DNA from 4 places in the Tissierella carlieri genome. Region 3 is predicted to be linked to each of the others. Evidence: riboswitches for the same ligand, from Rfam matches in the RefSeq annotation. Region 3 holds a riboswitch; each other region holds the start of a gene.

Region 1 (5,415 bases), on a different contig from region 3:
ATCATTTGATAATCCCTTAATTTTATTATAATCATATTTTATATTATTTACAATATATTTATAAATAGATTCTATTTTTTCCTTATCTGTGTTTTTTCCCTTAGTTAGATTTTGGGCCAATTCTATTACTTTTTCCTTATCATCCCAATAAACTGGTTGTGTAGAAGCCAAATATATTTCACTTAAATTATTATTTATAACATTTATATCCTGTTTTTGAACTACCTTATATTTATCTCCAGATGTATTTTGCAATATTTTTATTGTATATGTTCCTTTTCCTAATTGTAGAGGAATTATTTCAACTGTTTTATTTAGACTATAATAGTACTTTTCACTTTCTTTTTCAACCATAATTCTCATACCTTTATCCTCTTTTAAACTTTCAACTTTAACAAGATTGTCATCTAAAGCCGATATTGTATATAGAGATTCCCCAATAGCTTGTCCTGCAAAAGCAAATAGAAAAACAAGTATATATATTATGGAAAAATATCTTCTTTTCATTTAAACTCTCCTTTCGGTAGCTGGCTGCCTTCTTTAGGCCCTATAGCTTTGCGTCCTTGAGTTTCCTCAAGTTTGCCTTTATCGCTTGACAGTTTACAAAAGATATTCTTACACTTTTGTACTTGTCATATAATTTGAATATTAAGTTAACATAATTCTAACATATTAATTCCAAGGTTTAAAAGTTAATTTTTTGTAATAATTTAATTCTATTTTATTTAAATATACACATCTTAGATGCCTATATAAACAAAATAGCTGGAAGATTAGTTTCCAGCTATTTTTTCCTCTTAAATCCCATCTGAACTCCTATGAATAAAAATAACATTCCTGCACCGTAGAATAAGCTAGATGGAATTTCACCAGTTCTTGGCATTTTCAAAACTGATTGTGGAATTTTCTCTTCTATTATTTCTTCCTCTTCAATTATTTTAGGTGCAACTTCTGGAATTTTCTCTCCTATTATTTCTTCCTCATTTTCTTCTGGTATTGTTTCCGGAATCCTATCTTCTATTATTTCTTCCTGTTCCTCAAATTCCTCTGATTCCTCTGGTTTTTCTGGTTCTTCTGGTTCTTCTGGTTTTTCTGGTTCTTCTGGTTCTTCTGGTTCTTCTGGTTCTTCTGTTGGAACATCAGATTCAGCTATAAAAATCCACTTTACCTCTACTCCCGCACCCTGAAATTCATTACCTGTTTCTGGTCCCGGTAAATAAACTGCCGCATTTAAATCCTTAATATCATTAGGATTAAATACTCCTAAACTGATACTAGAAGTAGCAAAATCTTTCATCGATCCAGAGTAAACTATATTCCCATGAAGATACACTGTCAAATTTAATTGTTCAAATAAATCTATATCTCCTTCTTCTGGAATTGGACTCATTCTTTCCGCCCTCATATATAGATAAAATGACGATCTGTAATTATTTTTTATAGTGATCTTGGCCTCTTTTGTATCACCTGGATTTAATCTATTTAAATCAAACAATTTTGTACTAGTTGGTATTATCTCCAATCCTAAATCAGTTCCTATTAGCTCCAAGTCTTCAGCATAAGAAATACTACGACCAAATGAATTTAAAGTTCCTAGAACTAAGGAAAGAACTCCTATAAAGATAAATGTTTTAGATAAAAATCTCCTCATATCCTACCCTCCTTACGAGGTATTTCTAAGGAAGGCATATGCCTTCCTTAGATTATATTATGGTAATACTTCTAGACCTAGATCAACTGGGTTAATGCCCCATTGGTCATTGATTGCACCATTAGTTGCTTGAATTGCTTCAGCTTCTACTGTTAATGTAAATGTAGCATCTTGATATTCATTCCCCATTTCTCTGCCTTTAAATTTTACTTCTTCTATTACATTTGATGTAGCAGCTCCTGGCTGTACTATATTTTTATAATAATACCATCCATCTCCACCGTCAATCCAATCAGATAATATTGTGTATTCTACAACATCAACTGGTAATTCCGGATTAAATTCAGGAGTTAATTTAACTCTTATATATGCTCTTTTTGAACCAATATTCTCAACACGCACTACCTTAGAATGTGTATCTCCTGGATTCACATTTTCTATACCATTCTCTGGAAACTCATCAATTAAATTAATATCAACTGTACCTGCTTTAAAAGTATTTACTACCGGCTTTGCTTCTGCTGTAAACCATGCCATTGTACCACCGACTACTAATAGTACTGCCAAAATAACTACTGATCCTAACATTATACTACGCTTTTTCATTTCTTTTCCTCCTTTTAATTTTAATCCTATTTTGCAGCTAGGCTGCCATCAAAAGAAGGCCCTATAGCTTTGCGTCCTTAAGTTTCCTTAAGTTTGCCAATTTTTACTTCCCTTATGGTGCTGGAACTCCTTCTGGAAAAGGTAATGTTGATATTCCCCATATATCCTTCCAAGCATTATGGGTTATTTGGGCACCTTCTGCTACTGCCTTTATGCTGAGAGTCTTTCCATCATATTCGGGACCTAAAGATGTAAAAGTTACACTTTCGAGCAATAAGCTTGTTACTTGATCCTTCGTCAAATAATATTTGTAATAGTAATGTCCATCTCCGCCATCAACCCAATCTCCAAGATTTAAATTTAGTTGAACATTAGATATTGGTAAACTAGGTTCACTCCATTCTGGAATTAATCTGATCCTTACATAAGTTCTTTTTGTTCCTAGGCTTGCTACCTGAACATTCTTTGTATAGGTTCCAGTACTTACATCTGTTATATCTTCAAAGCCTGGTTCTAAGACTTCAACCTTAATTGTGCCCATTTTAAATTTATTAGCAATAGATTCAGTTGATATAAACCATGCAAAAACAACCGTCGAAATTAAAATTATTAATGCAATTGTGGATACTGCAATTATTTTCTTTCTCATAAGCATCCATCCTTATACTACATATTTGTTTGACTTTCTCAATTTCCCTACAATCATCGGCATTATTATCCACAAAATTGTCAATGTTATAAGGATTCCCATTCCTAATTTCGTATTTAATACTCTAAAAACCTTGCCTACTAATGGGACTTTGAATACTACCTTACCTATCAATTGTTTTCCTTCAAGGGGCATTGGGTCATTAACTTCATTGGCATCACCTTTAGTTGTAAAAAATTCACCATGATTTTCTATATCTATTACCCTATGGGTAATTCTAGAATTCTTGTTATGTCCATAGTAGGTAATAATGTCCCCTTTGTTTATTTCATTAGCCTCTAATTCTCTTACTATTATCATAGAGTCTATCTTTATAGTTGGACTCATACTACCACTATCTACTATATATAATCTATGGTTAAGTAGCGTGGGCTCTTTACCTGTAATCTTTGATTGAACAGTTATAAATATTAGTACAATCATAATCATCATGAAGATTGTAAAGAATATATTGCCAATGATTTCTAATTTCTTTTTCTTAGTTTTTTCTTTTAATTCTTCTTCTTTAATTTCATTCTCTTCCACCCCATAATTCCCCCTTCCTCTGTTGCATTTTATGCATTATTAAATTTATTATCTATTTCCACTGTTGCTGGTATAATAAAGTAATCTAGTTTTGTATATAGTAATTTATCTTTAATTGGCAGAGAACTATGATTTCTCGTTTCACCTACGGTAAAGCTATTTACCTTTGGATCTGGATCTTCCCAGAACCATCCATCATTATCTCTTTCATTTATTACATCTATTGAAACATTCCAATCATCATACCCTATTGTCAGCTCGTATGTGTTACCTGATACATAACTAATGCCCCCACCGCTCATACCTATTAATTTGAAGTTCATTGGTACAATTTCTCTAACTGTATAAGTTCCAGGTAATAGGCCCTTGATTGATTTTGACTGCCCTGAATTAAGAGATACAGCCCAAGTCTTTTTATACTGTCCAGTTGGTCCTTCTAATATAATATCGAAGTCTTTATCTCCATATCCTGAACTATTTAAGAGTTTTGTAAATGTCAAAGCCCTCAATCTAAATTCTGGTATCGGAAAATATTTCTTAGCATCATTTCCGTCTATATTTTCATATTCAATATAAGTCGGTTTATTGGCTGGATAGAACACCCCACCCTCCGCACTATAATCCAATGTAACTCTATATTTCATCCAATATTTTATACCTTCGTTTATAGTTCCAATATTCCAAATTATTTTATCTGTAGTTGTATCGTAACTTAATGTTCCATGACTTACGGTTATTAAGCTATTATAATTACCGGCATTTATACCTAGTATTGAATACATATCTCCTAATGGGTCTGTTACTACAGCACCAGTAGCTGCATTGGAAAGTCTTTCTGCAATTTCTTGGAATATAATATTTAGATTACTTGAGCTAGCAGTTGAATAATAATTCCCCGAACTTGCAATGTTTTCTAGTGTCCAATCTCCTTCAGATCCTGCATTTAAAGCTATAGTATAAATTTCATATCCCTTTGATTTGGCAAACTCTGCTTCAGCCACAGCATGAGCTCCATGTCTATAGTTATAGCTATATCTATTTTGCCCAGTTCCTCCTGTTTGATATTCTGTATATTCACTGTTACCAGCACCTACTGTTGAACCATAATTAAAACCAGATTCAGGTATTGCAGAAGTTGTTCTAGAATAGGTTCTATTACTTTCATATTTCCAAAATTCTAAATAGCTGTTGGGACTATTAGGCTTATAACTATAAGTTGCTGCACCATCTCCAAGCAATACTATATTTTTATAATTAGCAATACTACCATTTAATAAAGCACTCCCCTGCCTAATCCCTGCCTGAATATGGGTACCACCATTAGCATTTAAACTATTAATAGCTGATATCAACGAATTCCTTCCGCTATAACTTTGGAATCCTGAATTTACAGTTACATCTCCAGCAAAAGATACTACAGCTATTCTTATATGGTTTTTGCTAGAATCACTTAATAAGGTATTTACAAAGTTCTTAGCTGCATTTTTAGCATCTGTGATTTTTTGACCCGACATACTGCCAGAACGGTCTATAACCAATACAATATCTGATGTTTCTACCTTATCTTTTCCTTGGATTTCCAAAGTTATTTCCCATTGATTTCCAGTCCCTGGTACTTCTATTCCTGATTTGTTTAATAGTAAGGAACCTGGATTTGGCCAAGTCTTATTATTTACTTCATCGGGATAAGATTCTAAGCTCACCAAACTAAATGAATTAATTCTTGAAACATCTTCTTCATCCTCAAATGGTCCTAGCTCTCCATCCCAGAATTCTTCTATATAAGGCGATTCTATTTCTTCTCCTTCTCCTGGTGGAAAGTCTGGATTTTCCGGTATATACTCGCCCGATAGAAATGTATAATATAAATTAATAATATTTTCCCCTTCTATCAAAATGATTTCTTCTACATCGCTTTCTACGA
Region 2 (5,415 bases), on a different contig from region 3:
ATAATAATTTAGACTTTATCTTTAACATTCCCGGAAATGTATTGGCTACATTTTCTATCTTTGGAATATTAGGATATCTTTTCTATCTATTTATCTATGGTGTCATTGGTGCCTTAGTATCTAGAACTGAAGATGTAGGTACAAGCTCAACACCGCTTACTATAGTATTTATTGTTGCTTTCTTTATCTCTATGATGGGTCTTACAAACCCAGATATGTATGCATTAAAAGTAGCTTCATTTATTCCATTTACATCCTTTATGGCAATGTTTGTAAGGGTATCTATGGGAAATGTATCAAGTTTACAAATAGTAACTTCTCTATTGATATTAGCTGTATCAACTATCATTACTGGAATATTTGGGGCTAAGATATATAGATTGGGTACTTTAATATACGGTAATCCTATAAAAATTACAAAGGCTATTAAGATGTTAAAGGATAAATAATATAATATCTAAAAAAGGGATCTTATCAATGATAAGTTCCCTTTTTATTTTAATATTCTTTTTCTATTTTATAATCTTTTTCATCTTTTATCATAGTAGTAGCTGCATTCCCTTTTTTAAGTCCAGCATCATACGTTGTATCTATATTAACCCATTCATTGTTATCTGCCAAATATACTTGGTTCCATGCATGATATTCTTTAATATCATTCTTACGTCCCATAACTAATTTAGTAGGCACTCCTACAGATCTAAGCATTCCTGCCAATAAAGATGCATAATCATAACATATTCCTGTTTGTGATTTCAATGTTTCATCTATTTTTGGTATATAATTGGAACTTAAATTACTTGCCTTATCATTATCATAGCTTATATTAGTTATGATATAGTTGTAAATAACTTCTACCTTTTCCTTATCATTTTTAGCGTTTTTAGTTAGTTCCTTTGCCTTTTTTATGGCATCCATATCGTTATTCCAATTGATCATTTGAATAGATTGTAAATATATTTCATTTGAATCTACTGATTTTAGTGCAATAGTTTCCTTTGCAATTTGCTTGAACTTATTTCCCCCTACACTTTCTAATACCAATATAGTGTATTCACCATTTCCAAGTTGTAAAGGTATAGTATCGTTTCCTTTTAATATATAATCATAGCTTGTACTGCCTTTGCTAACTCTTACTGCTCCAACCTTGCCATTATTATTGTTGATTTTTATTACTCCACTATTTATTTGGGATTTATCAATATAATCATCAGCTGCTTGAGCTACTGCTGAGAATAGTAATAAAGTGATAACTAGTAAGAGTATAATCCTATGTTTTTTGAACATAAAAAACTCTCCTTTCGGTAACTGGCTGCCATCTTATTTCTAAGGAAGGCCCTTTAGCTTTGCGTCTCTAGCTTTCACTAGATTTGCCTTTATCGGTGGAAAGCACCAATAAATTATATTTATTTTCTATAGTTTACCATATTATTTTATTTAAGTGAATAGGAATTTTGTCCTACTTATTTGAAATTTTTATATAATTTTATATCCATTATATACCCAAATTCCATTGTTTAAAACTAATGTTTATTACGTACAAAAAGCAGAGAATATGAATATTCTCTGCCTTAGTTTGTTATGCTATCTTTTTTCTTAGAATTATTCCTACTACTATGAAGAATAATCCTGCAAGATACATTAATATTGAATTAGCTTGCCCTGTCTTTGGTAAGGTTTCTTTTTCTATCCCACCTAATGGAGCTTCTACGTCTATTTCTATCAATTCCTCTGTTCCATCTGGATGTTTTATGACAAAGCTATCTTTACCCGTAAAACCTGGATTTGGAGTATATTTCCATTTGCCATCTTTATCAAACTCAACAATTCCACCTTTAGGAGGTGTAATAACTATTGGTATTTCAGGCTCCTCTGGTTCTGTTGGCTCCGTTGGATCTGTAGGCTCTGTTGGTTCAGTAGGTTCTGTTGGTTCTGTTGGTTTTTCTGGATCTACTGGTTTCTCAGGTTCAACAGGTTTCTCTGGATCCACTGGTGGTTTTGTTGGTGGTTCTGGATCTGTTGGTTTTTCTGGGTCCGGATCCACCGGCGGTTTTGGATCTATTGGTTTTTCTGGGTCTGGGTCTACTGGTGGTATATATCTGTTAGTTATTGTTAGACCATCTTCTGATATTGATTTTCTATATCCACTTGGTACTTTAACCTCGTCTATGGTATACTCGTATTCATTTCCATCAATATCCATCCTGTCTAATTCATCCCAAGTATATTCTGTTTTTCCGTCTTCTAATTTCACTGGTACACCAAACGGTTCACCATCTTTGTATAGCTGCAATTCTATAGTCGGCTTTATCCTTGGTCCGCCAATCCACACCTTTTTGCCTGTAACTGAAGTCTTAGTATAGATGTTCATTACCTTCAGACCAGATTCTGCCTTTTTATAATCTTCTGGTTCAAAGTCATTACCATCTTTATCTACTTCTTTTACACTAAAGATATATTTATTTCCCTTTTCATCCGTCTTTGTAAGACCAGTCCAAACTACTTCTGTTGTGCCATCTAGCAATTCTTTGATTTCAGAACCTGGCACTTCTGCAGCTTCTTCACTACCTATTTGTCTATATAGCTTGAACCATATTGTTGGTCTTGGGTTTTCTCCGCCGTCCCATTTCTTAATTGCTCTAGCACTTGCATCTGTAGGACTAACATAATGATTGGTTACCTCTAGACCATTCTCTGCTTTTACATAGTTTTCAGGGGAAGAATCTTCACCTTGTTCATTCACTTCTTTAACAGAGTAAATATATTGTGTACCGTCAATATTGGTTTTGTCTAAGTTTTCCCAAGTCACCTCTGTTATACCATTTGAAAGTTCTTTGATTCCTGCACCTAGTACTTCTACTGCTTCTTCAGTACCTATTTGTCTGTATAGTTTAAACCATGTTGTTGGTCTTGGATCTGCTCCGCCGTTCCATACTTTGGTTCCTTTTACTTCTATTTTTTCTTTGGTATTTTCAAAGCTTCCTACTGCAATATTCTCTTCGTTTTTATCATATGCCTTATTTACTACTATTTCCATTTCTTCTTCTGATCTAACATATCCATTTGGTGCTACTTCTTCTCTTAAATAGTAGGTTCTAAAAGGTAGGTTTCCTATAGTTAATATACCACTTTCAGTAGTATACTCTGCATCACCAAATTGAATTCTTTTGCCATTTAAATCGTACCATAGTGTAAATGTAGCTTCACTGCTAGTTATAACTTCGTTTTCCTCTGAATCTACTTTAGTGATCCTTAATGCTCCTCTATTTGGATCCCACTCTCCACCTGCATCAGAGAATTGTCTTACTTTTAGTTTTTCAACTGGTATGGTCTTTTTCTCAATACCTGTTCCAGCAAATTCTACATTATTGAATACTTCTCCATCTGTTTTTGTTACAATAGTTTTGTATCTTAGTATCAAGATATTTTCAACGTCTTTGACAAAGTCTATGGTTAGAACTGTTTCGTCAGCATCTGTATTTACATCAAGGTTATAATCTGTACCCTTGATTAATTTAACCTCAGTTGAACCTTCTAATCTAAAGATTTCAAGGCTATCTCCTACATATACAAGTCCTGGACTCATGGTGTCAACTATCTTTGCATCTTTGATTATTGATAGACTTTCATTAACATTAACTTCCCAGTTAACTTCATCTCCTGTAAACACCTTCTTATCCTTTACACCAACTGCTCCTTTTTCTAGGAAATCGTTGTGCTTACTATAGTCAATTGTTGCAGAATAATCATAGTCCTTTCCTCCAACTTTGACTGTAGCGTTGTTAATATATTTCGCTTCTGATACATCAGGTACTGTGGTTGTAAATTCTATTACATATCTTTCTTTTACTTCGAAATCATTATTGAAGGTTAAGATAAATGTCTTATCATCAACGACAACTGTATAATTACTAGCATCCAACTTTGTTCCTGTGTTCGTAGTGGTTCCACCAGAATTTACGTCATAAACGAATACTTCTATACTATCCTCATCAATGGTTCCATCATAAGCTAAAGTATCGATAACTTTAACACCGGTTCCAAGATTTTGTTTTTGATAGTTAATATATAGCTGCCAAGCTGTCTTTCTCTCAGTACCACTAATCCAGCCATTTTTCTTTACTCCACTATCAAAATGTATTAATTGACCTTCCTTCTTACCACTATTCCAAGAATCTTGTCTAACCTTATGAGATGCATCCCTTTCTATTGAGCCGGAATTACCATTTATTGTTTCCCATGTGAATTTAGCTTTGTTTCTATAAGTTTCATCGATGTTATCATTAGGCTCTGGTGTATTACCTTCAATTTCTGCTTCTGGGTCATAGGAAGTTGTATAAGTTATCGACAAAATATTATTTAATGGTAATGCGGATTCCTTAAGCTTAATAATAAAGCCCTTGTGATAGCCATCTTCTCGAGGTTCAAGAGTATAATCTGTACCTTTAGCAAAAGTTCTTCCTCCTGTTCCCTCAACTTTAACTATTACCGAATCAGGCAACAATATTAACCCTCTACTTGGGAAGGTATCCTCTATTTCTAGTTCATTTATCGCTTCTCTTATTGGATTAACCCTAAGTTCCCAATTCATGGTCTTAGCATTATAGTCTACAGATTTAAAGCTTTTACCAAAGCTATTAGCCGGTGGATTGATTGGTACAGGATTTATCGTTCCACCTTCCCCAACACCAATCCCTGTCAATCCTGCAATATTGCTAAACCCATTTATTGTAAAATCTTCAATTTTGGTTGTATAGGTTACTGTAATCTTTTCTGTACCTATATCACCTAATTCTATCTTAACCTCTGTTTTATCCTTGTGCACTCCATCAGTGATAGGAGTTATTGTTATATTTTCGGCAGTCATACCAGCGATAGTGATATCCTCTGCTTTGATACTCAATCCTTTTGGTATATAGTCTGTTAAGACTACATTACTTAGTGGGTGTCCAGCTTCATTTACATGAACAGTCCAAGTAAGAGTTTTATTATCATAATCTACATTGGATTTACCTACTTTTTTAAGAATAGGATCTCTTACTATATCAACCTGTTTCTCTGCATTTCCTACTTTGGCTTCTCCACTATATAGTTCAGTTTTATTAGTAAATTCATTATTTTTTTGATAATCTCCACCATTTACATCTGAATAATCAATACTTGTTTTAAATCTTATTTCATACTCATCAGTTGATGCTAAATCCCCTAATTCTATTGGAAATCCTGTTGTCTCAATACTTCCATCATTTATTTTAGTACCATTTCTATAAACTTCTATAGTACCTTCTACAATCTTCAATCCTTCTGGCAAATTATCCTCAACTTTAGCATCTTTTATTTCATTGCCAGATTTATTTACATATATACGCCATTCAATTTCATCAGTATTGCCAACTCGCCAGCCATCTTTTTCTA
Region 3 (5,415 bases):
TCTTTTCCTTCATAAATAACCCTCCGTTCTAATTCTAAAAAAACAGGCGAGAGGAATATTGTATCCTATCGCCTAATCAATGCTTACTCATGTAGCTCAGCAGTGACTACAACATCTGAAGTTCTGCCTCTACCACTTGCCTCTCTTCTTCATCTAAAAAAGCTTGATACTCCGCTTCATCCACAATCAGAAATTCGACTGTATCTTTCTCACCCATCTGCATAGGGAGCAAGTCTTTCAGAATCTCCTGCAGTAGTTTTTGATCCGGGCATTGGTTGATGAATTCTCTGAAAGTATTCAAAACCAAGCGGTCAGCAATATCCGTTAAAATCATTTTATCTGTGTTTTCCTTGTGCAGCATGATGAAACTGGCAATGTTAGACGGAGTATTATCAAAATAATATGCTTTACGGTTTCCGTCATAGTCGTATACATAGCCAATAACCATATCCTTGCCAATTAGCTCATCCATTTTTTGATTTTCCATAATGATTCCTCCTTGTTCTTTTTTCTGTTTAATCTTACAAGGATGCTGCAGGGAATAAATCCCCTGCAGCATAGTTTCTAAGATCAAACGATCTGCTTGTTCTTCATTTTAAAACTATTACAATGCTTCTATTCGACACTACTTCCCGAAGCACAAAAGCCTTACGGCTTACAGGGCGGCAACATAAATGATTTGCTGGTTAAGCAAACGCCATAGGAATTTCACCTCTCCCAGGATCTCTGCGAGCCGCCCCCATTGCGATGTCTGTGGCTGGGCGGAAGTAGCATTATCACTGTCCATTTCATTGCGATACGGTCCACCACAGACCGTTTTATGAACGGGCTTTATCGCTCGTAACCTTCGATGCCATCGGTTCGACGGATGTCCGTTACCCATCCGCAGGCAGTCTTGGCGCGCCCATCAAAGTCGCTGCCGCTCATCACGGCTGAACAGCTCATGTATTTAAGTTACCGGATATGAAATTTTCAAGGAGCAAAAGGGAGAATAAAAAAACCCCCTCACTTACTTCCACGTTGAGTGAGGGGGGTGCACGGAAATATTTTTATTTTTCTATAAGTTTTTTTAATTTATTAAGAATTCTAACCTTTCTGTCATGAATAGTCATATAGGGAATATGTGTTTCTTTCGATAATTGTCGCTCGCTCTTACCTTTAAAATATAACTCGGTGATTAGCTCTTGTTCCGCTGGAGTAAGTAGTTTTAGACAGGTCCTCATTTTCTCAATCATTATTGACTTTACTGCCGCATCCTCAACACTTTCACCTTCAGCTGCAAACTGCCGATTCTCCACCAATAGCCGTTCATAGGAATCCTCGCGGCTTGGTATGTAAGTTACAGTTTGCCTTGCATAATCAATTCTGCATCGTTCTGCCTTCAGGTCATATTGTTGATACTCCATCTTTCGGTCACTTTTTTTCAACACCTCAATAATTTCTTTACTTAAGTCAGGATATTCCTGGCTATAATTTGTTCTTCTTTTTCGTTTAACCATAGGGCTTGTCCTCCATTTCATGATTTTTAAATCCAAAATGAAGAACAAGCGGCGGAGATCTACAGCGGGTCAGTTCCAGCAGTTTTTTATATAAAATAAAAGGCTTCCAATCGAAAAGTAACCTTATTGGTCGGAACTGGTGCCTTTTTGTCGAACAAAAAAAGCCAGCAGAATGCCTTTGGCAAACTGTTGGCTTCTTGTAATATGAAGTTGTTAGAAGGCCATATGTAGATAGAACATCTTCAATTCAACCTCCCAAAAAAACATATGTGTATGAGATTCATCTTTGTACCTCACTTTCACCTTGGTCAATAGCAAAAGGGTGATATCCAATAAAACATGTTCAATCAAAAGCCGCTTATGCATAAAAAGACCTGCCCTTTTAGAAAAGAGCAGGTCTTTTTTATGACTTGGAACTTCTGGCAGCCAGGCTATCATAATGCAACAGCATCTTAGATCCTATAGCTTTGCGTCCCTGTCTTTTGACAGGTTTGCCCTTAACTCTATTTATATCTTAAATTATATAAAATATAAGGTTAATAGGAAATTCAAAAGTACAGAAAAATAAAAACTACCATCAATAATCTAGCTATTATATTCTTCATGATACACTCCAAAAAACGAATCTTGACATCCACTAACTACATCGATTCCATCGATTGGTTTTTCACAATAAATATGATCAGTAGGTTGTAAAAATCCAAATGTATCATGTTTAACACCTATAACAGAATTCAGAGAGGCCGGAAATGTGAGCAAATCATCATTACTATACGCTGAGACAACAATAATTTCGCTTTTCTAGTTTTCAGTCATAAGTTCTACAAATCTGACTCTGTCAGTAAATTGAACTGATCCCATGCTGAGATTAATAACATCAATATCATTTATAAGACACCAATTTAACGCGATAACAAGTTTTTCGAAATTTACTGGCTCAAGAGTATGCTCAAAAATCTTAATACTATATATAGTAACTCCATACTCACATTTTTCATCAATAACTGATGCTATTCTCGTGGCGTGACCTATACCGTCTGGCATGAACGGCTTTCACTTCTATGTCGGCAACTTCATAACAATAACAATTCTTCAGGATTAATAACGGATTTACACCATCATCAATAATCGAAACATAGTTCTGGTACTTCTCCAGAGTTTTTTATAATAATTATTGGATGACAAAGATGAATGGATGATGCTCTTAATTATTATGTCGAAGTGCTTCTACATCCCGTTCATCATGTATTTGATAAATAAGATTTTCTACACTTAGCTGTATCCGCTTATTGCTATATTGCTTTTCTAACCTGTCAATTTTGGATTCTAAAGCAGCCTTACCTCCAACCAATTCATCTTCACTCTTGCTATAGATAAATGCTCGAACTCCATTTATTAATCCCATCAAGGCCCGGTCACGCTCTGCGACAGTAAGGTTATTTTCATCAAGTATATCATAGCATAGGGTATATTCAATTGTCGCTTGGAAAGTTGTCATTTCTGTATTACCTCCAGATATTGGAGTAGTCAACTCTCGATTTATGCTGTTAGATATATACGGACGCATAACTTCATCTGTATACTGCTGCATATGTTTTACTGCATTTTCAGTGATAGATGCATTTAATGTGATACTTAAGAAGTGCAGATCTTGCTGTGTCAATGTTACTGGATAAGTTCCTGACTTTAAACTGTTATTAATCTTTTCAAAAACTTTTTGAGGATACTTTCCATCATCCTCCATAGTTACTACAATCTCCTTATTGAAATCGGCAACGGATAGTTTTTCGTATCCCTTTGTTTTTAGAGAAAGGAACAATGTAAAATCTTCCGAGGTAGCATTTTCAAGCTCATTCTCCTCTGACTTTTTCAATGGTATTGATACGTTTTCAAGCTCCTGTTCGTTAATTACTTCTGCCCGAAACGATAAAAATGAAAATGCTACTTTCAGTGACGGATCGCTGTACTTTTTCACCCATTTTTTACTTTCAGCTTCTAATAGCGTTTGTATAGCAGTTTCATCTGTAAGTTCGCTCTTACTTTTACCTTCCACAAAGTTGCTGATATCCGCATTTATGCCTTCAATGGCTTGATTTCTTTCCCCCATTGTGAGTGTGTCGGCGTCCAATATGGTGTAGCTCGCTCCATACTCTATCTTTCCTGTATCCCACACTTTATTGCCTCCAAAATTCCATGTTTCCCATTTCTCTGCGATGATTGGAGTTAATACATTAAGAATGAAATAAACATCCCTATCTGTTTGTTTAATATCTTCCCAACTCTCTGGTATATGATTAAGCAATTCAAAATAGGCTGCTTCATCCTGACCAATGATATCCCATACCTTGTTGCGATATTCAGCTACGGTCATATTTTCGTAATCTTCAAATCGTAAGGCGAGCAATTTGTTGTATTTATCATCAACCTTTGCGATTGAAGAAAAATTTTTTTTACTAACGTTATTGCCAGCCTTGTTATTTGTAGCCAATGCAGATCCAATCGTTACAATTCCGATCAATACTAAACAAAGAATCGTAAAACCGGCTTTTTTTCTCTTTGTGTCTAAAATTGAAACAATACGATTTTTCATACCTCTTTTCCCTCCATAAAAATTTGTTGATAATACGGTTTTTGGGAGCGTCCCATCCCTAATAACGCCAATAATCGTTTCACCATACTGCTTACGCTGCTGAAAATTTGCGTCTTGTAAAACCAATGCGTCACAAGCAATTTCACACTGTACTTCAGTTGCTCTTGCCATGAGATAAACCACTGGATTGAACCAATGGAGTGCGGTGGCTATCAAAATCATTGCCTTGTACCAAAGGTCACGTCGTTTGCAATGAATTAACTCATGCCTTAGAATGAGAGATAATTCATTATCGGCAATTTTAATGGGTGGTAGTAAGATTGCCGGATGGACCAAACCAACAAGCATTGGACTTTTGATACCTGGACATCTCTTTAACGTCACTTGTTCTTTAATTTTCAATTCTGACTTCAAACTGTCAAATATTCTAATTACCTTTACATCAGTCACGGATTCGCTCCATCGCTTTATCACTTTCATGAAACGCCTATACTGCAAAATATGATATACTACGATAACGCTAAACCCAACAATCCAAATAGCTGCAAACACCCACCATAAAGACAATGCTACTGGAGTACTTACTATTTCTCCACCAACTGTTACAGGCGAAGCGGTATTGCCAATTGTTGATTGCATAGATATAAACTGCGATTGTATTATATGATTATCTGGCATTTGAACAGGAAGAAGCGGCAAATCAAATTGAGGACGATAGGGGAATATCCAGCCAATTACTATCACCAGCCAAATCCTATACTGCCATTTAGCGGAATATCGTTTTGATAAAAGAGGATTCATGATCATGTATGCAAGAGTTATCGGTGTCATAGAAATAGAGCATTGGAATAATGTAGTTAAAAATCCTTGCATATTAATCCCCCCGTTCTTTAAGCCATTTTGCCAGTTCATCAAGGTCACTATCCTTTAGCTTTTTGCCATTATAAAGTGTAGCAACTAAACTGACAAAGGAATTTCCATGAAAACGTTCTATAAAGTCTCCCGTTTCAAATTTCAAATATTCTTCTTTACTAATAATTGGAAAGTAAGTGCGTTCTTTTCCGTTCTTTTCCGTTCGGATAAAACCACGCTCCACCAGTCGTAACATCAGGGTAAGAACGGTTTGCGGTTTCCATCTTTTTTCTTTTCCCAGCTGTTCCATAATAATACTGGTTGTAATAGGTGGTTCATTCGCCCATACTACCTTCATCACTTCAAATTCAGCTTCGGGAAGTTTTTTTATTGTACCCATAAATGCACCTCCATATTCTACAATTGTCTGTAATTATATTCTACATCTGTCTTTATTCGATGTCAATAGAATTA
Region 4 (5,415 bases), on a different contig from region 3:
ATGTCTAAAGACACTCCATTTCCTACTGAATGTTTTTGATTTGTTAAATAATAACTATATCCACTAGGATGTTTGCCTGCTAACCAGCCATATCCACTTAAATTTCTATTATTCGTATAAAATATGCCTATATCTTCTATACTAGTGAGAAAGCTATCAAAATATCCATAGCCATTCCTTCTGATATTAATATTTGCACTTCCTGCAGTTGTTACACCATCTACAAGAACTACCATGTAGTTCTTCACTTGCTGTTTAGAATTTAATCCATAACTACTTTTATTTTCATTAAATTTCTTTAATTGATAATATGCTCTCCTCATACCGTCTCCAGTATTAGTAGCACCATCTGCAGTTAAGGCATTGACCATAGTCTGTAATTTATTTTTTTCATCATTGACTTTAACATTATAAAAACTAGATAGATCTATTCTGTTTACATCTTTACTGTTATAGTTACTATGTGGCATATTTGCATTATAAGAAAATGGGACTAGACTTACATATACATCAGATTCTTCAAATATAGAAAACAAGCCTCCATTTGGATCATTTAATGTATTCTTTAAAAGATTTAACCTAACGGGATTATTTCCATTTATCCCTGTAGTTGTAGTTCCTTCACCATTCATGCCCCAATTCATACTTCCTGATGTATCTAGTACCATAGATATTGCAGCAACAGGCCTTTTATGGATTTCCGGTGTCTCCTCTGTTCTATAAGCTAATGCAATGGCTGGCTTCTTTGCATCTCCCCAATCTATAATGTGAAGTGCATTAATAGCCTCAACTTCAGTAGCTATAGTATCAGATTTCCTGTTATTACTGACATTAAGAATATATCTAATTATTTTATCTTCTTGAGTTTCTCTCGGTTTAGTAAACTTCAGATCATATATCAAATCTTCTAATCCATTGGTTAAAACATCCATCTTATAATAACCTGTTTTACCATCAATGGATACATATTTATAATGTACAATTGATTTTTTATCAGGTCCTAATCCTATATAATTCCAAGGTTTAACTAACCCTTTTATATCACCATTCTCAACGATTGGTTTGAAATCATCTTCAGTTATCATAAACCCCACTGTTGAAAATCTTATGGCATTATTAGTGGTTTCAATGGCATATCTGATGTCAGCTTGATTTTCAAAGGATTTAAATGTACTCGAATGTCCTCTTATTCCTATAAATAAGATATTATAGGCAATAATCATTACCATAAATCCTATACCTATTGCTATAATCAATTCTATTAAAGTAAATCCTTTTCTTTTATTCATACAGATCCCTCTTGATCTTATATTATTCTTTTATCCATCTAGTCCTACTAAGATTATTCTTATCAATATAAAGTGATAAAGATGAAGTTCCAGATCCCTTTGCTGTTTTGGCAGCAGCATGAATTTTAATTTCATCATCTTCCTTTGAGATTTCTATATCTACATATCCAACAGGATTTATCTCATTAGGTAAAGCAAGTTTTTTATGAGTCAAGGTATCTTTCGTATCTTTTATAAACTTATATATCTTTAAATCACCATCTTTTTCCTCCATCAAAGCCGCATATGCTATATCTATACCTGATCTAGCTAAATAATATGCTCTTAAATTATCTTCTTGAGTTGTAACTTGCTTAGTATTTGATTGGGCAATTGTTATAATCGAAATAAATAAAATTGACAATACTACCATTACCATTAAAACTACTGGCAATACAAAACCTTTAACTCTTTTTAGGTTCTTATTTATATAATTCATCCTATCACCTTTTAATCAATTTATATCATCTATACTATCTAACCAAATGTCCTTAGACATCTCGTTACATAGCACAGTAGTTTGACACTGTAGGGAGAAAATCTCCCTACAATATCTGTATTTTCCCTTTAGAATTATAAAGTACTAAGTCATACCATTTAAGGATTGTACTACATTTAGGATAATAGGAGTAAGGGAATGCCCCTGCAGTACACTCATATATGCATACCTTTTAAGATGAATCTATTAGTAGTCCGTATATACAAATTATCATGGTTATTTATTTAGCTTATTTTGTTGTGCGAATTTAAATAGTTAGTAAATATTTATTGCAGTACAATTTATATTTCCATATTTTATAAGTTCTGTTATTGATGCTATTTACTCCTTTAATTCTTTAATCTTTCCAGGTGAAACTATAAAAGAACCATCATCTTTAAAAGTAACTGTATATTCATCTCCAACCGTATTATCAGTTCCGTCTTCAAATATGACTGATTTACCTTTTAACTGTTCAGATATCTTAGGCCATTCTTGCATATAATCCTCAGACCCTTCATCCTTTGTTCCATTCCAAGATTCTTCTTCTTGAACTTTATTATCTGCTACCGCCATTGTAGCTGCTGACTCAAGTGTTCTAACATTAGCATTATGTGCCGCAATAGCTGCATTAACCCTTGACTTACCTAATTTAGGTACAGCTATAGCTGCCAATATCCCTAATATTGCAATAACTACCACTAACTCAACTAAAGTAAATCCTTTTCTGTTTCTTTTCTTGTTAATCCATTTCAACATTTGTTTTCCCCCTTAATTTTTATTTTAAAAATAATTATATAATTACAACAATGATCTCTTTCCTAAATCACCACCATTCTATCAATTCACAATGCTCAGTATACAATGTACAATTTAAAATCTGCAGACTCTGTTCATTTGTAAACAAAGAAATTTACAAGTTTAATTTATCAAAACAGTTTTATCGTACAAAAAAGCTGCATAAATAATACAACTATTTATGCAGCTGAACGATCATCATTATCCTATTGGATAACCTTAGACTCAAGCTTTGCGTCGCTAAGTTTCCTTAACTTTGCCGAGGAAATATTCATTTTTCGCTAATTTAATTTATTTTATATTATAATAATCCCTTTGTATTGTCAATATTTGGTAAATTAATAATTCACTTTAATTGTGAACTGTTCATTTTCAATTATTTATTATTGTATGGTATTCACCATATCAAACATTGGCATTGCCATAGCTATAACTATAAACCCAATGACCACTGCCATAACAACTAACATAAGAGGTTCCATTAAGCTAGTCATTCTTTGCAGAGCTACTTCTACCTCATCATCGTAGAAATCTGCTGTCTTGTATAATATATCATCAAGAGAACCTGATTCTTCTCCTATTTTTATCATGGAATCTACCATTGGTGAAAATACTCCCACTTCGTTAACTGCTCTAGACAAAGCAACTCCTTTTCTTACATTTTCAGCTGCTATTGCTAATCTATCATGTATTACTTTATTTCCCACCACTTTAGCTACCACATCTATGGATTGAAGTAAAGGAATACCACTAGATATTAGAGTTGATAAAGTCCTTGTAAATCTTGATGTAATTATTTTTACATTTGTATCTTTTACTATTGGGATTTTGAGCTTTAATGTATCTAAAAAATTCCTGCCAATAGGTGTTTGCTTAAAAGTGGCAAATCCTGCTATCATTCCTATAACTATTACTATAAATATATACCAGAAATTTGTTAGCCAACTACTTATATTAAGTAAAACCTGCGTAGGAACTGGTAATGCTTGTCCGCTAGATTCAAACATACCTATGAAAGTCGGCATAACAGCTACTAATAAGAATATAACCACTGCAATGGAAACTACTGCTAATGCTATTGGATATATTAAAGCTGATTTAATTTTGTTTTCCAATTTGTTTTCCTTCTCATAATGTACTGCCATTCTTTCCATTATTGTATCTAAGTTTCCACTGACTTCTCCTGCTTCAATCATATTTATAAGGAGTGCTGGAAATACCTTGGGATGTTTTTTCATTCCTTCAGATAAGGTAAACCCTTTCTGAACATTTTCATATAATGCTCCTAATGCCTTAATTAAGTTTTTATTTTCAGATTGTTTCTCTAATATTTCTATACATTTTACTATGCCAATACCAGCATCTAACATTGTATAAAACTGTCTGCAAAATACTGCTAGATCTTTCTTTTTAACTTTGCTAGAAAAGATATCTATCTGTGCTTCAGCCTCTATGTCCTTCTCTATTGAAACCGTCAGATAGTTATTTCCCTTTAGCATTGCTAATACATCCGACTTCTCATTTCCTTCAAAATATCCTTCTATCATTTCTCCATCTTGAGATACTGCTTTATACTTATATATCATAAGGTCACATCCTAAATAATATATTTTCTAATATTTTCTTGATTTATCGCCTGCATTAAAGCTATATCTTTAGATATTAATCCTCTTTTATAGAGCTCAAGTAATGATGAATCCATAGGCTGCATCTGATATTTTGCTCCTGTCTGTATCGCTGTATCTATTTGATGAATCTTATCTTCTCGAATTAAATTTCTTATGGCTGATGTTGCTACCATTATTTCAAAGGCAGCCACTCTTCCAGATTCATCTGACTTTGGCAATAATTGTTGAGATATTATTGCCTGAATAGCTGATGAGAACTGTACTCTCACTTGTTGCTGCTGATGTGGTGGAAACACATCTATTATCCTATCTATAGTCTTTGCAGCTCCATTGGTGTGCAAAGTTGATAACACAAGATGACCTGTTTCAGCTGCAGTAAGCGCTATAGATATCGTCTCTAAATCCCTCATTTCTCCAACTAATATAACATCTGGATCTTGCCTTAAAGCAGCCCTAAGACTTGATGCAAAGGACCTAGAATCTGTACCTATTTCTCTCTGATTTACTATACTTTGATTATGTTTATGTAAATATTCTATAGGATCTTCAAGAGTTAGTATGTGGCATTTTCTTTCATTATTTATTTGATTTATCATAGTAGCTAAGGTTGTGGATTTTCCACTTCCTGTAGGACCAGTAACTAAAATAAGTCCACGAGGTAATCTAGCTAAATCTTTCACCACTGGTGGAAGTCCCAAGTCATCTATGTTAGGTATTTCTAACGGAATTATCCTTAATGCCATACCATAAGATCCTCTTTGCTTATATGCATTTACTCTATATCTACCTATTCCTGGACTAGAGAAAGAAGTATCTACTTCACCATTTTCTTCTAATTCTTTTATTAAATGCTCACTCAAAGTTTCGTAAACTAAAGTTTTTGTATCGTCTGGCCTTAATTTTTCTTCACCAAAGTTTATCAACTGACCATTTATTCTTAAAACAGGAGGCATTCCAACTGTTATATGAATGTCAGATGCCTTTTTAGAAGTAGCTATGTTCACAAGTTCAATTATATTCATTGTATGTCCCCCTATCCCAATGTAAATCCTACTCTTAATACTTCATCATAGGAAGTATCTCCTCTAATTGCTAAATTTGCTGCTGATTGTAATAATGTATGCATTCCATCTTTTATAGCTTGTGTCCTTAATTCATCTATATTAGCTCCTTTATCTATAAG

The links. A riboswitch is a leader RNA that binds a small molecule or an ion and turns the genes downstream of it on or off. The one in region 3 is predicted to bind cyclic di-GMP.
Region 1: linked by a shared signal. The riboswitch ahead of KQI38_RS06885 (TasA family protein) and the one ahead of KQI38_RS00335 (sigma-70 RNA polymerase sigma factor region 4 domain-containing protein) in region 3 are both predicted to bind cyclic di-GMP.
Region 2: linked by a shared signal. The riboswitch ahead of KQI38_RS18700 (transglutaminase-like domain-containing protein) and the one ahead of KQI38_RS00335 (sigma-70 RNA polymerase sigma factor region 4 domain-containing protein) in region 3 are both predicted to bind cyclic di-GMP.
Region 4: linked by a shared signal. The riboswitch ahead of KQI38_RS22230 (type II secretion system protein) and the one ahead of KQI38_RS00335 (sigma-70 RNA polymerase sigma factor region 4 domain-containing protein) in region 3 are both predicted to bind cyclic di-GMP.

What each region holds. Positions count from the first base shown of each region.
Region 1 is NZ_JAHLOH010000025.1:28,328-33,742, reverse strand. Features, by position in the region: gene KQI38_RS06895 (transglutaminase-like domain-containing protein) at 1-507, opposite strand, end outside; cyclic di-GMP riboswitch class I at 520-594, opposite strand; gene KQI38_RS06890 (hypothetical protein) at 785-1,651, opposite strand; gene KQI38_RS06885 (TasA family protein) at 1,709-2,257, opposite strand; cyclic di-GMP riboswitch class I at 2,287-2,365, opposite strand; gene KQI38_RS06880 (hypothetical protein) at 2,370-2,906, opposite strand; gene KQI38_RS06875 (signal peptidase I) at 2,919-3,491, opposite strand; gene KQI38_RS06870 (VWA domain-containing protein) at 3,521-5,415, opposite strand, start outside.
Region 2 is NZ_JAHLOH010000051.1:3,790-9,204, forward strand. Features, by position in the region: gene KQI38_RS18695 (ABC transporter permease) at 1-449, shown strand, start outside; gene KQI38_RS18700 (transglutaminase-like domain-containing protein) at 499-1,287, opposite strand; cyclic di-GMP riboswitch class I at 1,301-1,385, opposite strand; gene KQI38_RS18705 (collagen binding domain-containing protein) at 1,580-5,415, opposite strand, start outside.
Region 3 is NZ_JAHLOH010000004.1:32,825-38,239, reverse strand. Features, by position in the region: gene KQI38_RS00345 (recombinase family protein) at 1-13, opposite strand, end outside; gene KQI38_RS00340 (hypothetical protein) at 107-487, opposite strand; gene KQI38_RS00335 (sigma-70 RNA polymerase sigma factor region 4 domain-containing protein) at 1,050-1,520, opposite strand; cyclic di-GMP riboswitch class I at 1,918-2,005, opposite strand; gene KQI38_RS00330 (hypothetical protein) at 2,085-2,258, opposite strand; gene KQI38_RS00325 (S8/S53 family peptidase) at 2,301-2,543, opposite strand; gene KQI38_RS00320 (M56 family metallopeptidase) at 2,704-4,962, opposite strand; gene KQI38_RS00315 (BlaI/MecI/CopY family transcriptional regulator) at 4,964-5,341, opposite strand.
Region 4 is NZ_JAHLOH010000016.1:126,404-131,818, reverse strand. Features, by position in the region: gene KQI38_RS03140 (prepilin-type N-terminal cleavage/methylation domain-containing protein) at 1-1,289, opposite strand, end outside; gene KQI38_RS03135 (hypothetical protein) at 1,312-1,767, opposite strand; gene KQI38_RS22230 (type II secretion system protein) at 2,149-2,565, opposite strand; cyclic di-GMP riboswitch class I at 2,784-2,875, opposite strand; gene KQI38_RS03125 (type II secretion system F family protein) at 2,988-4,190, opposite strand; gene KQI38_RS03120 (type IV pilus twitching motility protein PilT) at 4,202-5,254, opposite strand; gene KQI38_RS03115 (GspE/PulE family protein) at 5,266-5,415, opposite strand, start outside.